Regions from separate parts of the Bacillus sp. es.036 genome, predicted to be linked through region 2. Evidence: predicted binding sites of a transcription regulator. Region 2 holds the regulator's gene; the other holds the start of a gene.
What was found. The regulator NrdR, encoded in region 2, represses ribonucleotide reductase genes. The targets are predictions, from matches to a motif close to AACACNATATATNGTGTT.
Positions count from the first base shown of each region.

Region 1: a site for NrdR is predicted at 4,207-4,224, ahead of ATG70_RS10125 (vitamin B12-dependent ribonucleotide reductase). Genes of this name have one in related genera too.

Region 1 is NZ_PDIZ01000001.1:1,974,716-1,981,727, forward strand. It holds gene ATG70_RS10115 (patatin-like phospholipase family protein) at 1-782, opposite strand, end outside; gene mntR (transcriptional regulator MntR) at 901-1,347, opposite strand; gene ATG70_RS10125 (vitamin B12-dependent ribonucleotide reductase) at 1,529-4,093, opposite strand; gene ATG70_RS10130 (lipoate--protein ligase family protein) at 4,508-5,338, opposite strand; gene ATG70_RS10135 (rhodanese-like domain-containing protein) at 5,666-6,037, shown strand; gene gcvPB (aminomethyl-transferring glycine dehydrogenase subunit GcvPB) at 6,102-7,012, opposite strand, start outside.
Region 2 is NZ_PDIZ01000001.1:2,298,135-2,305,146, reverse strand. It holds gene polA (DNA polymerase I) at 1-309, shown strand, start outside; gene mutM (DNA-formamidopyrimidine glycosylase) at 330-1,160, shown strand; gene ytaF (sporulation membrane protein YtaF) at 1,226-1,858, shown strand; gene coaE (dephospho-CoA kinase) at 1,869-2,468, shown strand; gene ATG70_RS11810 (glyceraldehyde-3-phosphate dehydrogenase) at 2,642-3,670, shown strand; gene speD (adenosylmethionine decarboxylase) at 4,032-4,421, shown strand; gene ATG70_RS11800 (cytosolic protein) at 4,574-4,963, shown strand; gene nrdR (transcriptional regulator NrdR) at 5,038-5,496, shown strand; gene ATG70_RS11790 (replication initiation and membrane attachment family protein) at 5,629-6,981, shown strand; gene dnaI (primosomal protein DnaI) at 6,997-7,012, shown strand, end outside.

The DNA of each region.
Region 1 (7,012 bases), 320 kb from region 2:
TTGATCGGAATGAATACGATATTTTGAGCTTTTTGATCATCAATGTATCGTGCATCATGAGCTCGTTTCATTGTTTCAAAGAGAGCCTGATACATGTCAACGGCATTTGATATTTTATTTTCAGGAATTTGATTAAAGTTTGCACTCAGTTGAAACCCCAGCACAGGGCGAAGCGGTTTTTTATGATCAGGCGTTTGAAAAACCCACAGTGGAAAATTACTCAATATCCCCCCATCTACCATGTAATGTTTTTTTCCATTAATGGAATAAAGAGGCTGAGGCTTAAAAAAGAATGGCAAACTTGCACTCATACGCACTGCTTTAGCAACTGAAAATTGCTCTGGCACGAATCCATAATGGGCAAGGTCATCAGGTAATACAACAAGCCTTCCTTTCGTAATATCTGATACGATAATCTTAAGGGAACCTTCAGGCAGATCTCCAAATGTTGAAATTCCCTTCTTTTTCAATAATCCCCCCACCCAAAGTTCTAGGTCCTTTCCAGAATAAAGACCAAGATTCCAATATAACATCAACCAGCGAAGAAGCGGGAACGTAAAACCTGAATTTTTCTCTAATAATGAAGTCAAATCTGTATCAAGCAATGTGTTTTCTAACTCATGCCCCTTATACCCTGCAATGATCAGTGCAGCAATAAGAGCACCAGCACTCGTTCCAGCTGTTCTCTTAAATGAAAGCCCTTTTTTCTCCACAGCTTGAAGTGCTCCCACAAGTGCAATTCCTTTTACTCCCCCACCTGAAAACACTCCGTCAATATACACATCTCTACCTCCTTCCAACCTTATTAAAGCCTAAGCTTATAAGCTAAGATTTAGTACAGAAAAAAAGATATTGTTTCATATCCAAAAAGCCTTTATTGATAAAAAAAGAACAATCCGATTACACCTCGGATTGTTCCTCGTGAGCTTCTTCATTTTTCCGCTGGACTTCCCTAAGTTCATCCACTCGTCCATTCGTTTCTTCAAAATATTGGACTAGATCTCCAATTCGATCAATAGCATCCCAACTTAAATGATGCTCGATCCCTTCAACGTCTTCGTATATGTTCTCTTCATTAACCCCGATAACACCTAGAAATTGTTCAAGCAAAGCATGGCGATCAACGAGTCGCTTGCCTAGCTTTTTCCCTTTGGGAGTAAGCATGAAGCCGCGATACTTTTCGTAAACGACATATTTACCTTTATCTAATTTTTGAATCATTTTTGTTACCGAGGAGGGATGTACCTCTAGTGCTTCCGCAATGTCTGATACGCGAGCATACCCTTTTCCGTCTATTAGTGCATAAATACGTTCAATATAATCTTCCATACTTGGAGTAGTGGCCATTGGATTCCCTCCATCTTTTATTCCATTTAAGCCAGTTAATAAAAGCATACACCATAGTATGGGCGGATACAAGGAAAGGTTCCATATGCTTTTATTAAGAGGCAAACCTTAGTGAACCAGCTAAAGGAGATCACAAAAAGATGAAGGATAAACGTTTCCGCTTATCCTTCGCTCCCAGATCCTAAAGTCCGCACTTCAGTTGTGCACTACAATTATCACATGTATTACATCCACCGATTTCTTTTACTTGTCCTTTCCGACAGACTGGACACGTATTACCTACTTCAGACCCGATTGTTACATCAGTTGAACGAAGGTCAGTGATTGTATCAACAAGAACAACTTGTTTCTTTTCTTGCATCCCATCCTCAAATTCAAGCTGCTCAAATGAATTATCCTCAGCTTTAAGGGTTAGAACTTGAGAATCACGGCTTCCATCTACATAAACCGTGCCTCCCTTAGCGCCGCCATTATAAAGACGCTCATAAACAGCTTCTACTTGCTTTACGGAATAACCTTTTGGCGCATTTACCGTTTTAGAGATCGAACTATCTACCCAGCGTTGAATCACACATTGCGTATCAGCATGATCTTCAGGGGCAAGTTCCATTGCGGAAACAAACCATTCTGGCAACTTCTCTGGATCTGCTTCTGGATTTTTTTCGTAGTATTCTGCTAGTATATCTGCTTTCACTTCGATAAATTTACCGAGGCGACCACTGCGGAAATAAGAGAACGAGAAGTATGGCTCAAGACCGGTTGAAACGCCAACCATCGTACCTGTACTACCCGTAGGCGCTACAGTTAGTAGATGTGAGTTACGAATACCATAATCCATAATGCTGTCTCGTAAATCATTCGGCATTTGTTGCATATAGCCAGTGTTAACAAAAGCTTCACGTAACCGATTTGTTTCGTCTGCTGTCTCACCTTCTAGGAACGGGAAACTGCCTTTTTCCTTAGCTAAGTCAACTGAAGCACGATAAGCCGTAGTCGCGATTGTTTCAAATATTTGATCAGTTAACTTATTTCCTTCTTCAGAGCCGTACACTGTTTCGCAATAGATCAATAAATCATGAAGCCCCATTACTCCTAGACCCACGCGGCGCTCACCAAGAGCTTGTTTTTCGTTTTCTCTTAAGAAATATGGCGTTGCATCAATAACGTTATCTTGCATTCTTACGCCTACTTCGACAGTTTCTTTCAATTTTTCGAAATCAACTGTTTTCTTCTCTTTATTTGCCATTTCAGCGAGGTTTACAGCCGCGAGGTTACAAACTGAATAAGGCGCTAACGGTTGCTCTCCACAAGGATTCGTTGCTACCACTTTTTGGCCATAAGATGTAGCGTTTGTTTTTTCATTAGCATTATCAATAAAGAAGATTCCTGGTTCTGCCGAATATGTTGCACAAATATTGATAAGATCCCATAGCTCTTTTGCCTGAACTTTACGATACGTTCTTACAGGGAATCCTTGTTCTTTCCAATCACGAACATCACCAGATTCGTGCCAGTTCTCATTGTAGAAACTCATTTGTTCTTTCGTATAGTTTTCTACATCAGGAAAGCGCAGTTCATACTCAGCATCATTTTCGACTGCATCCATGAAATCCTTCGTGAGACAAACAGAAATATTTGCTCCAGTTAAAAAGTCTGGATTATGAACGGAATACGTACCACCAGTCGCTAATTTTTCCTGTGCGTCTTGCATCACTTTTTCTTCAAAACCACCTGTACCGGGGATACTACGATAATTTAGAATGCTTTGGTACATCGATCTCTCAGCATCAGAAAGAGGCGTGAATTTCAGTTTATCTTCTGCAAGCTTTTTAATCTGCTCGTCTTTTGTGTTTTCCACAAGAAAACGAAGGATGCGTGGGTTTTGCATTTTTGAAATGATGAATTCAATAATATCAGGATGCCAATCTGCAAGCATGATCATCTGTGCACCGCGACGTGATCCGCCCTGCTCTACGAGATGTGTAAGCTTTGCAATATCATCAAGCCATGAAACGGACCCCGATGACTTTCCATTAACTCCTCTTGCAAGAGTGTTCCTCGGACGAAGCGTTGAGCCATTTGTTCCTACCCCGCCTCCGCGACTCATAATTTCCATTACCTGTTTGCGGTGCTCCGAAATGCCTTCTCTTGAATCTTGTGGAAACGGCATAACATAACAATTGAAATAGGTTACTTCCGTATCTGCACCTGCGCCATATAGTACTCGTCCTGCTGGGACAAAGTTCATTGATGAAAGTTCATTATAGAAACGATCTTCCCAATATTTCTTTTCACCATCCGTTTTCTCAACATCTGCCAAGCCCCGAGCGTTCCGTCGTGCAATTTGCTCATAGTAAACTTCAAGAGGCTTCTCAATAACGTCCAATGAACGTACAATTAAGCCAGTTTCTCTCTCTTCTTCAGTATCCAGTACACCGATATAGTCTTCATGCACAGCAACAGTCGCTTTCTTTGAAGCTAGATCCAGTTTTTCAATATATCCAAGACCTCGTGCTGGGAACTTTGGATCTTCCTTAATCGTTAAGACAACAAAATCACCTTTTTGCAACGTCTTTTTTTCAGTATCTTTAAAGGCATAGCGATCCAGCATAACAAGACGACTTACACCTTTGTGGCTAAGGTGCATATCTTCTGTAATAGGATGAACCTGCGCGAACATCTCAATATCTTTATTTAACTGTGCGATGTTAATGGACCTTCTTTTTTCATTGGTTTTTATTGTCATATAAACCCCTCCGTTTCGACATTTATACATATAAGAGCAACTCTAGATGTATGTAACTGTGATAAATCGTCTTGATTAATAGTAGCACATGTCCATCATGCAGACAATCATTTTAAACCATATATAGTGTTCAGAATTCTTTGCCCAATACTACATATAGTAAAACGGCGGATGTTCGTTTAATTTGTCAACTTTCAAATTAAGTGAAAATACGAGATTACACTCGATAAATCCAGGTTGAATTACAAGAACAGAGAAAAAAGAGGAATTTTGTCTATTGCACATTTATCCACATTCTGTCTTTTGATCTTAGCCTATCTTTAAATAAAGAACGCGTTTCGTTAATGCAACAAGAATAACTTTAGAACATTTGTTCCTCTATAGTCAATAGGAAAAAGCACCCATGGCAGGTGCTCATTTACTAAAGTTCCATTCGTTACTTGCATACTTGTCCATTGCCAAATCGTTCACGTAAGCTTCTTGTTCTTTTGATAGCTCAAATAGGACTAACTCAATGTTAAGGCCTTTTTGAAATCCATCATAAAAGGCTTTAATCGCTTCTGAAATTGATACTGGTGTATCGCGAAGTGCATTAATAGCCACCGCTTTGTTTCTGAATCCTCTTTGCATCCGTTCACGAATTCGATCATTTTTAAATTTAAAGCAATCAAACAATTTATCTTCATCAATATCTAGCAAAATAGATCCATGCTGGAGGATGACACCTTTTTGGCGCGTTTGAGCACTCCCAGCCACTTTCCGTCCTTCTACAACAAGTTCATAATACGAGGGAGAATCAAAGCATACACCAGACCTGGGAGCCCTAAGTTCTTCTTTTTCTTTCTCAGTTTCAGGAACAGAGAAGTAAGCATTTAAACCAAGTTGTTGAAAACCAATCAATAGGCCTTCAGAAATAACACGGTATGCTTCCCTTACTGTAGTTGGCATATCAGGATAATCTTCAGATACAATAACGCTGTATGTAACCTCTTTATCATGAAGAACAGCTCTTCCACCTGTAGGTCTTCTCACAAAGCCCAACCCATAGTTCTCTACGGCTTCCATATTTATATCTTTTTCAATACGTTGGAAGTAACCGATTGATAGGGTTGGAGGGTTCCATCCGTAAAATCGAATGACTGGAGGTATGCTCCCTTCACTGTGCCATTTCAACAACGCTTCATCTAGTGCCATGTTATATGCTGGAGAACGTTCTCCCGAATCAATAAATGCCCATTGCTTCATTATCGGTACTCCTTTATCACAGTTAATTTCTAACACCTCTCCTATTCTAGCAGAGGTGAAAATGGATGACCAATGAACACTCTCTTATTTTATAAAAGAAAGATCGATACGTGACGGACGTTATTTCTAACCAAGTTTCTTTTTAAAACAAAAATAAATGACGAACAATCTCAGAACTACCTATCGGAACTAGAAAATAATATTCCGCATTTAATTCAGTAACCTTCAGGTGAATTTTTTATTTATTCTTTTTTTCTTTTGCGGAAAGGGGAAAAGACGTGTAAACTTAAGGTTGTCGATTTTACTTGAAAGGGTGTAACAAAGTATATGGAATGGATTATCGCATTACTCGTCGCGATCATTGTGTATGTTGTCATTACTCGCTACATACAGAAAAGGAATTTGAAAACGTTAACGGAGGAAGAATTCCGAGCGGGCTACCGTAAAGCCCAACTGATTGATGTTCGTGAACCAAACGAATTTGATAACGGCCATATTCTTGGCGCAAGAAATATTCCTGTTAGTCAACTCAAAATGCGTATTAAAGAAATTCGCAAAGACCAGCCAGTCTATATGTATGATTACAACGGAATTATTGTCGCTCGTGCTGCAAGCATCCTTAGAAAGCACGGGATCAAGGACCTTTATCAGTTAAAAGGCGGCTTCAAAAAATGGGGCGGAAAAGTAAAGAAGAAATAAAAAGCAGCTGCGTAGCAGCTGCTTTTTTATTTCCGCAAAGTATTTAATTACGCTGATACGCAGATTACGCTTTTTGGTATCGTAATATTGGTTTTCTAGCAGCGGTCGTTTCATCCAGTCGACCAATGACAGTTGTATGAGGAGCTTCCTGCACAATTTCAGGGTTATCTTCTGCTTCTTTAGCAATCTGAAGCAGTACATCACAGAATTCATCAAGCGTTTCTTTTGATTCTGTTTCTGTAGGTTCAATCATCATACACTCTTCGACATTGATAGGGAAATAAATCGTAGGTGGATGATACCCAAAATCAAGCAAACGCTTGGCCATATCTAACGTTCGAACACCCAGTTTCTTTTGTTTCTTACCAGAAATAACGAATTCGTGCTTACAATGCTGTTCATACGGCAACACAAAAGCATCTTGAAGACGTCTCATCATATAATTTGCGTTCAAAACCGCGTTTTCAGATACTTGCTTTAGTCCTTCTGGCCCCATCGTACGAATGTACGTATAAGCACGGACGTTAATACCAAAGTTTCCATAATAAGGTTTCACTCGTCCAATCGATTGAGGACGATCATAGTCAAAACGATACGCATCATTTGCTTTTACAAGGACTGGTTTCGGAAGATATGGGATTAAATCTGATTTAACGCCCACAGGTCCTGAACCAGGTCCTCCTCCACCGTGTGGTCCAGTAAAGGTTTTGTGTAAATTTAAATGCACGACATCAAAGCCCATATCCCCCGGGCGAGCTGCCCCCATAATGGCATTCATATTTGCACCATCATAATAGAGTTTTCCACCAGCATCATGAATAATTGTCGCCATCTCGGTAATTTGCTCTTCAAACAGACCAAGGGTATTGGGATTTGTAAGCATAAGAGCTGCCGTGTCATGATCTACAACACGCTTTAGATCTTCAAGATCAACTAGCCCTTTTTCATTTGATTTAACGGTCACTGCCTCAAAAC
Region 2 (7,012 bases):
GAAATTAATTCTCGTAATTTTAATCAGCGTGGATTCGCTGAAAGAACGGCAATGAACACACCAATACAGGGAACGGCTGCAGATATTATTAAGCTCGCCATGGTTCAAATGGAGACACGCTTAAAAGAAGAAAAGTTAGAAACACGTATGTTGCTTCAAGTACATGATGAATTGATTTTTGAGGCACCACAAGAAGAGATTGAAACGTTAAAACGTATCGTACCTGAAGTAATGGAATCTGCAATCAAACTGGACGTCCCACTGAAAGTTGATTATGAGTATGGCTCCACCTGGTATGATGCGAAGTAGGCATTAAAGGAGAGGGAAATATGCCTGAATTACCAGAAGTAGAAACGGTAAAACGCACACTAGAAGGTTTGGTTGTAGGGAAGAAGGTCACAAATGTTGTTGTAAAGTGGCCTAAAATCATTAAGAAACCAGATGATGTTGAAGCCTTCAAAATGAAAGTGATTGGTCAGACTTTTACAGGTGTTGAAAGAAGAGGGAAGTTTTTAAAACTTGTTCTTGAAGATGATGTAATCGTCTCTCACCTTCGTATGGAAGGAAAGTATAAATTATCTGCTATCGATGAAGAATTTGATCATCATACGCATGTGTTTTTTACGTTCGAAGATGGAACGGAGCTTCGTTATCATGACGTGCGGAAGTTTGGTACGATGCATCTTTTTCCTATTGGATTAGAGGAAAATGAGTTGCCACTCGTGCAGCTGGGGCATGAACCTTTTTCAGAACAATTTACCTCTGAAGTATTACAAAAAGGGTTTCAAAAAACGTCTCGAAAAGTTAAAACAGTGTTGTTAGATCAAACCCTCGTTGTTGGACTGGGGAATATTTATGTCGATGAAGCGCTGTTTAAAGCTAGAATACACCCTGAGCGAATCGCATCGACCCTCACAAACAGAGAAATTGAAACACTTAGAGAACAGATCGTTCATACGTTATCTGATGCTGTGAATAAAGGCGGTAGTACAATCCGTTCCTATGTAAACAGTCAGGGGAAAGTAGGCACTTATCAGGATAATCTCTTTGTTTATGGACGCGTTGGTCAGGGATGTAAAAACTGTCAAACTGAGCTCGAGAAAATCGTTGTTGGAGGAAGAGGAACAACGTTTTGTCCGCTCTGTCAGGTGAATGAGTGAGTCGTAGCGTTGGATGGGCTCCTTTCATATACTATTTAAGATTTTAGTATGGAAGGAGCTCGCCTATGTACTGGGTTTCTCTTTTTTTCTTAGCATTTGCCGTAAGCGTAGATGGATTTGGAGTTGGCTTAACGTATGGCCTAAGAAGGATGAAAATTCCTTTTAAGTCGATTCTTATCATTTCGATTTGTTCGGCGATCTCCATGTTAATCGCAATGGGGTTTGGCTCACTTTTACAGTTATGGATTTCAGATATAGTAGCTCAGCGAATTGGTGGCGGTATTCTTATTGCGCTAGGTGGATGGGTCTTGTATCAAATGATTCGTAACAACAAAGAGGTTGAAAAAACGGTTTCTGAGCGAATTCTTCTTCATTATGAAATACGCTCGCTCGGGGTGGTTATCAGCATTTTGAGAAAACCGACAACGGCAGACTTTGATGATTCTGGTACAATTACAGGTATTGAAGCAATTATGCTCGGTGCTGCATTGTCTCTTGATGCGTTTGGAGCAGGCATAGGTGCGTCGATGGTTGGTTTTCCTCCTATTGAAACGTCACTTTTGATTGCTTGTATGAGTTCGCTGTTTTTGCTCTTAGGATTAAAGTTCGGAAACCTTACTTCAAACATTAAATGGATGGATAAACTATCACTCTTACCGGGATGCCTACTCATTATCTTAGGATTCCTTAGAATGTAGTGAAAGGAGGATGACGATGGATATTGGACTTACCGGTGGAATCGCTAGTGGAAAAAGTACTGTAGCAGAGATGATTCGCCGCTATGACATACCAATCATTGATGCAGACGTAATGGCAAGAAAAGTAGTTGAACCTGGTGAGCCAGCACTTCAAGACATCTTTCGATTATTTGGAGATGACATGAAAGCAGAAGATGGCGGGCTTGATCGGAAGAAGTTAGGAGCTGTCATTTTTAAAGATGAGGAAAAGCGCAAAGTATTAAATCGTATTCTTCATCCTGCAATTCGGAAAGGAATGCTTGATCAAGCAGCAGCTCTAAAAGAACAGGGAAGCGCGCATATTGTTTTCGATATTCCGCTTTTATTTGAAAGTCAGCTAACTCATATGGTTGATCAAACCCTTCTCATTTATGTCGATGCAAAAACCCAGCTATCGAGATTAGTTGAAAGGGATGGGAGTACGGAAGAAGAGGCTTTCGATCGTATCCAATCGCAAATGCCAATTGAAGAAAAGAAAGAACTGGCTGATGATGTGATTGATAACACCGGAACACGTGAAGAAACGGAAGAACAACTTAACAACATTCTAAAAAAATGGGGAATAATATAAACAAAAAACACGTCTGAAACGGCGTGTTTTTTGTTTTTTAATCGTCATGCGCTTAGATAAAGACGTTCTACAAAAATAGTGTAAATTAATCTTTTCATTTGCATATTATATGTTATACTAATTTTGTGATAGGGGAAATAAGTATAACACATATGTGGCGGGAGGAACGCTGAATGAAATCAAGAGTAGCAATTAATGGCTTTGGAAGAATTGGGCGAATGGTATTTAGAAAGGCAATAATGGAAGATAGTTTGGAAGTTGTAGCAATTAACGCTAGCTATCCGCCAGAAACGCTCAGCCATTTAATTAAATATGATAGCATTCACGGTACATTTGATGGAGAGGTTACACCAATTGAGAATGGGATAAAGATTAACAATAAAAAAGTGGTTGTTTTAAATAATCGTGATCCAAAAACTCTTCCATGGAAAGAGATGGGAATCGACATTGTGATTGAAGCTACCGGCAAGTTTCGTACGAGAGAAGAAGCCGGTTATCATATTGATGCAGGAGCTACGAAAGTAATCATTACAGCACCTGGTAAGAATGAAGATCTTACAATTGTGATGGGCATTAATGAAAGCGAATACAATGATCAGAAACATCATGTTTTATCAAATGCATCTTGTACAACCAATTGTCTGGCCCCGGTTGTTCAAGTGCTTGATAAGTCCTTTGGAATTGTTTCGGGTATGATGACAACAGTTCATGCATATACGAATGATCAGAAAAACATTGATAATCCGCATAAAGATTTAAGAAGAGCACGTGCCTGTGGCCAATCAATTATTCCAACGTCGACAGGTGCAGCTAAAGCGATTTCAAAAGTATTGCCTCATTTAGAAGGGAAACTTAACGGAATGTCGCTTCGCGTACCGACACCAAATGTGTCATTAGTCGACCTGGTGGTTGATCTTAAGAAAGAAGTGACCATTGATGAAGTTAATGATGCTTTAAAAGCTGCTTCTGAAGGGCCCCTAAGAGGTATTCTTGCTTACTCTGATGAACCATTAGTATCAATTGACTACAATGGTAATGCTCATTCTTCTATAGTAGATGGACTATCGACAATGGTCGTTGAGAATAAAAAAGTAAAGGTACTTGCCTGGTATGACAATGAGTGGGGATATTCTTGTCGAGTCGTTGATATGGCGAAGTACGTTGGGGAAAGAATTCCCGAAAGGTTGAAAGTAAGCGTATAGGTGAAAAGGAAAGAAGTGGGAGAACGTCTCCCGCTTCTTTTTTGATTTGTTATCACTAATGACGGCTTTTGAAATAAAGGATAAATCTCGACAGTTTTGGACATGTTTTAATTATCGCGGAAAAATTAGCAAGGACACTGAATTTTTGAGGTTGAGGATACAAAAGCGAAATCAGCATTTAATTTATTCTTGCAAAAAAAAAATAAAAGCCTTATACTATTTTTCGTGAACTTCTTTTATAGCAATTTGGCATTGAAAACTACTTAAAGGGTTAGGACCTCATCGGACTAACTTTCCCCCGTGGTGGATTTTCAATACCGCATGCTTTAGGCATGAGTAAAAATAAAGGGGGAATTTTGCTATGGATACAATGGGACGTCACGTCATTGCTGAACTATGGGGCTGTGACACTGAAAAATTAAACAACATGAAATTTATCGAAGAAACGTTTGTTGAAGCTGCTCTTAAGTCTGGTGCAGAGGTTCGGGAAGTAGCATTTCATAAATTTGCACCTCAGGGTGTAAGTGGTGTTGTTATTATTTCTGAATCACATTTAACAATTCACAGTTTCCCGGAACATGGGTATGCAAGTATTGATGTGTATACTTGTGGTGATCTTGATCCAAACGTAGCTGCAAACTACATTGCGGATGCACTTGGAGCGGATACGCGTGAGAACATCGAACTTCCACGAGGCATGGGACCTGTAAAACCTAAAGTTAGAGAAGAACAGTCAGCGTTTACTTCATAATAATAATACTTCGATTAAAAGGGCACCCTGGGTGCCCTTTTTTAGTTTAGCTAAGAAATATAATAGCTTGGGTTGAACGGGGATTCAGCGCGACCTCATTGATTTATCAGTCATTTATTGCTATTCTTAAAAAAAATAGAGGAGGACTAGGGGTGGGAATAAAAGAGTTTTTTAGCAATCGTTCTGAAACAGGGGAAAGGCATCAAAATGCTGCATTGAAAACGCATTATTTTAAAGCGACAAAAGAACAGGCTTTTACAGAAGCGAAAGCGATCCTTCAAAAACACTACAAAGGTGAAATCGTGACCAATTCACCCGAACGTGGAGAGTTTGTATTTCAAGTGAAGGGTCCTAAAAAAGCGTTAATCGTCGTAACCGTCGTGACGGTGCGCGCTTATAAAACAGCGGTAGATTTTTCCGTTTCGACAGAGACTCCTTTACCAGTAGATTTCGGTTTTAGCAAAAAAGTAATTGAAACGATTTATTCAGATTTGAAGAAAAAGCTAACGTTGATTGGAACAGGCATTTCAGAGCAAATTTAGTAGGATGTGTGTCGTCGTACATTTTATGCTAAAATAAGAGATAGAAATCTTGTTCGTTTAGTGGAGATGATCTAATGCGCTGTCCCAACTGCAATCATAATGGTACAAGAGTGCTTGACTCCAGACCGGTTCATGAAGGCCGATCGATACGCAGGCGCCGCGAATGTGAATCGTGTACCTATCGATTTACAACGTTTGAAACAGTTGAAGAAATACCGCTTATTGTCGTGAAAAAAGATGGAGCTAGGGAAGAGTTTAGCCGGGAAAAAATTCTCAGAGGTTTAATTAAAGCCTGCGAGAAAAGACCCGTGCCGCTCGAAAAACTTGAAACCATCGTAAATGAAATAGAACGCGACCTTCGTAATCAGGGAGCTTCCGAGATCAGTAGTGATACTGTCGGTGAGCTTGTGATGGATCAACTGGCAAAAGTTGACGAAGTCGCTTACGTTCGATTTGCTTCCGTTTATCGTCAGTTTAAAGATATTAATGTTTTTATTCGTGAGCTTAAAGAATTAATTAACAGAGCAGAGTAAGGAAAAGGAGCTTAGTGTAAGCTCTTTTTTTGTACGTTAATAAGACAAATGCCATGATGAGTCAAGACGTTGTTATGACTCAGGCGATCAGTTAGTTAGAAAAATCTATGAAGGAATATAAAGGTGAAGCATATGCATTGGAAAGAACTTCTTCCTGTTGATACGCTTCAAATTGAGGCGTTCGGGTTATTGCATGATTATGATAGGAATGTCCTTACCCTGTTATATCAGCCTCTAATTGGTGCAGGGGCATACAGTCTCTATATGACGATGTGGAGCGCCCATGAGCAACAGGACAGTCTTGTTACAAAAATGACTCATCATCATTTGTTACTGATGATGAGATGGGATACAAAAAAACTACTTGAAGAGCGACGAAAGCTAGAGGGGATCGGCTTATTAAATACTTTCCTCAAAAACGGAGAAGATCCGAGACACTTTACTTACGAGCTTCAGCCACCGCTAACACCTGATCGTTTTTTTAATGACGGTGTTTTAAATATTTATTTGTTCAATCGATTAGGGCGTAATCGATACCAGGATTTAAAGAAGTATTTCTCTGTTGAAAAGCCGGATTTGTCAGAATATAAGGATATGACTGCTTCGTTTAACGAAGTATACGATTCACTGCATCCTTCTGAGATGACGGCAAGTTATGAGGAAGAAGATGATGTTCGAGAGATCGCAAGTCGAAATGATAATAAGGGTCTTGTTTTCACTTCATCTGAATTTGACTTTGATGTGATGAAACAGCACATTTCTGATATGATTGTAACAGAGAAAATGTTTACTGATTCGGTTAAGAAAACAATTGAGCGACTTGCTTTTGTCTATAAGATTGAGCCTTATGAAATGGGGCGAATCGTGGAACAGGCAGCCATTCATCATGATGAGCTATCAGATGATCTTCTCCGAAAAGAAGTGAGCAGCTGGTTTGCTCTTGAAAATCGAGGAAAGGTACCTGCGCTTCAATATAGGCGTCAGCCTGCTGCACTGCAAGAATTCCATACAAAAGAGCCTGTAACGGAAGAGGAGAAGGCCGCTCAGCGTTATGAGCAAATGACACCTTATGATATTCTTCAACGTGCAGCAGAAGGTGGTAAGCCATCAGAAGCAGATATGAAACTTGTCGAGCGTATTATGGATGAACAGAAGCTAACTCCTGGTGTAATGAACGTTCTTCTTGATTTTATTATTGAAACACAGGATAAAAAACTCTCGAAAAACTACGTAGAAAAATTTGCGAGTCACTGGGCAAGAGCCAGGGTAAAGACAGTGAGAGAAGCCATGGATCTTGCTATAAAAGAACTACAGCAGCCCAAGAAAAAGGCGAATCCAGCATCTCGAGGAAAAGGAAGTTCTTCAGCTCGAAAAGACAAAGTTCCTGAATGGATATCGGATCAAAAAGAACCGGATATGTCTCATGAAGAGCGCTCAGAAAAACAAGATCAGCTCAAAAAAATGCTAAGCAAATACAAAAAATAAAGCGGGGTGAAACGTATGGAGTCCATCCAAG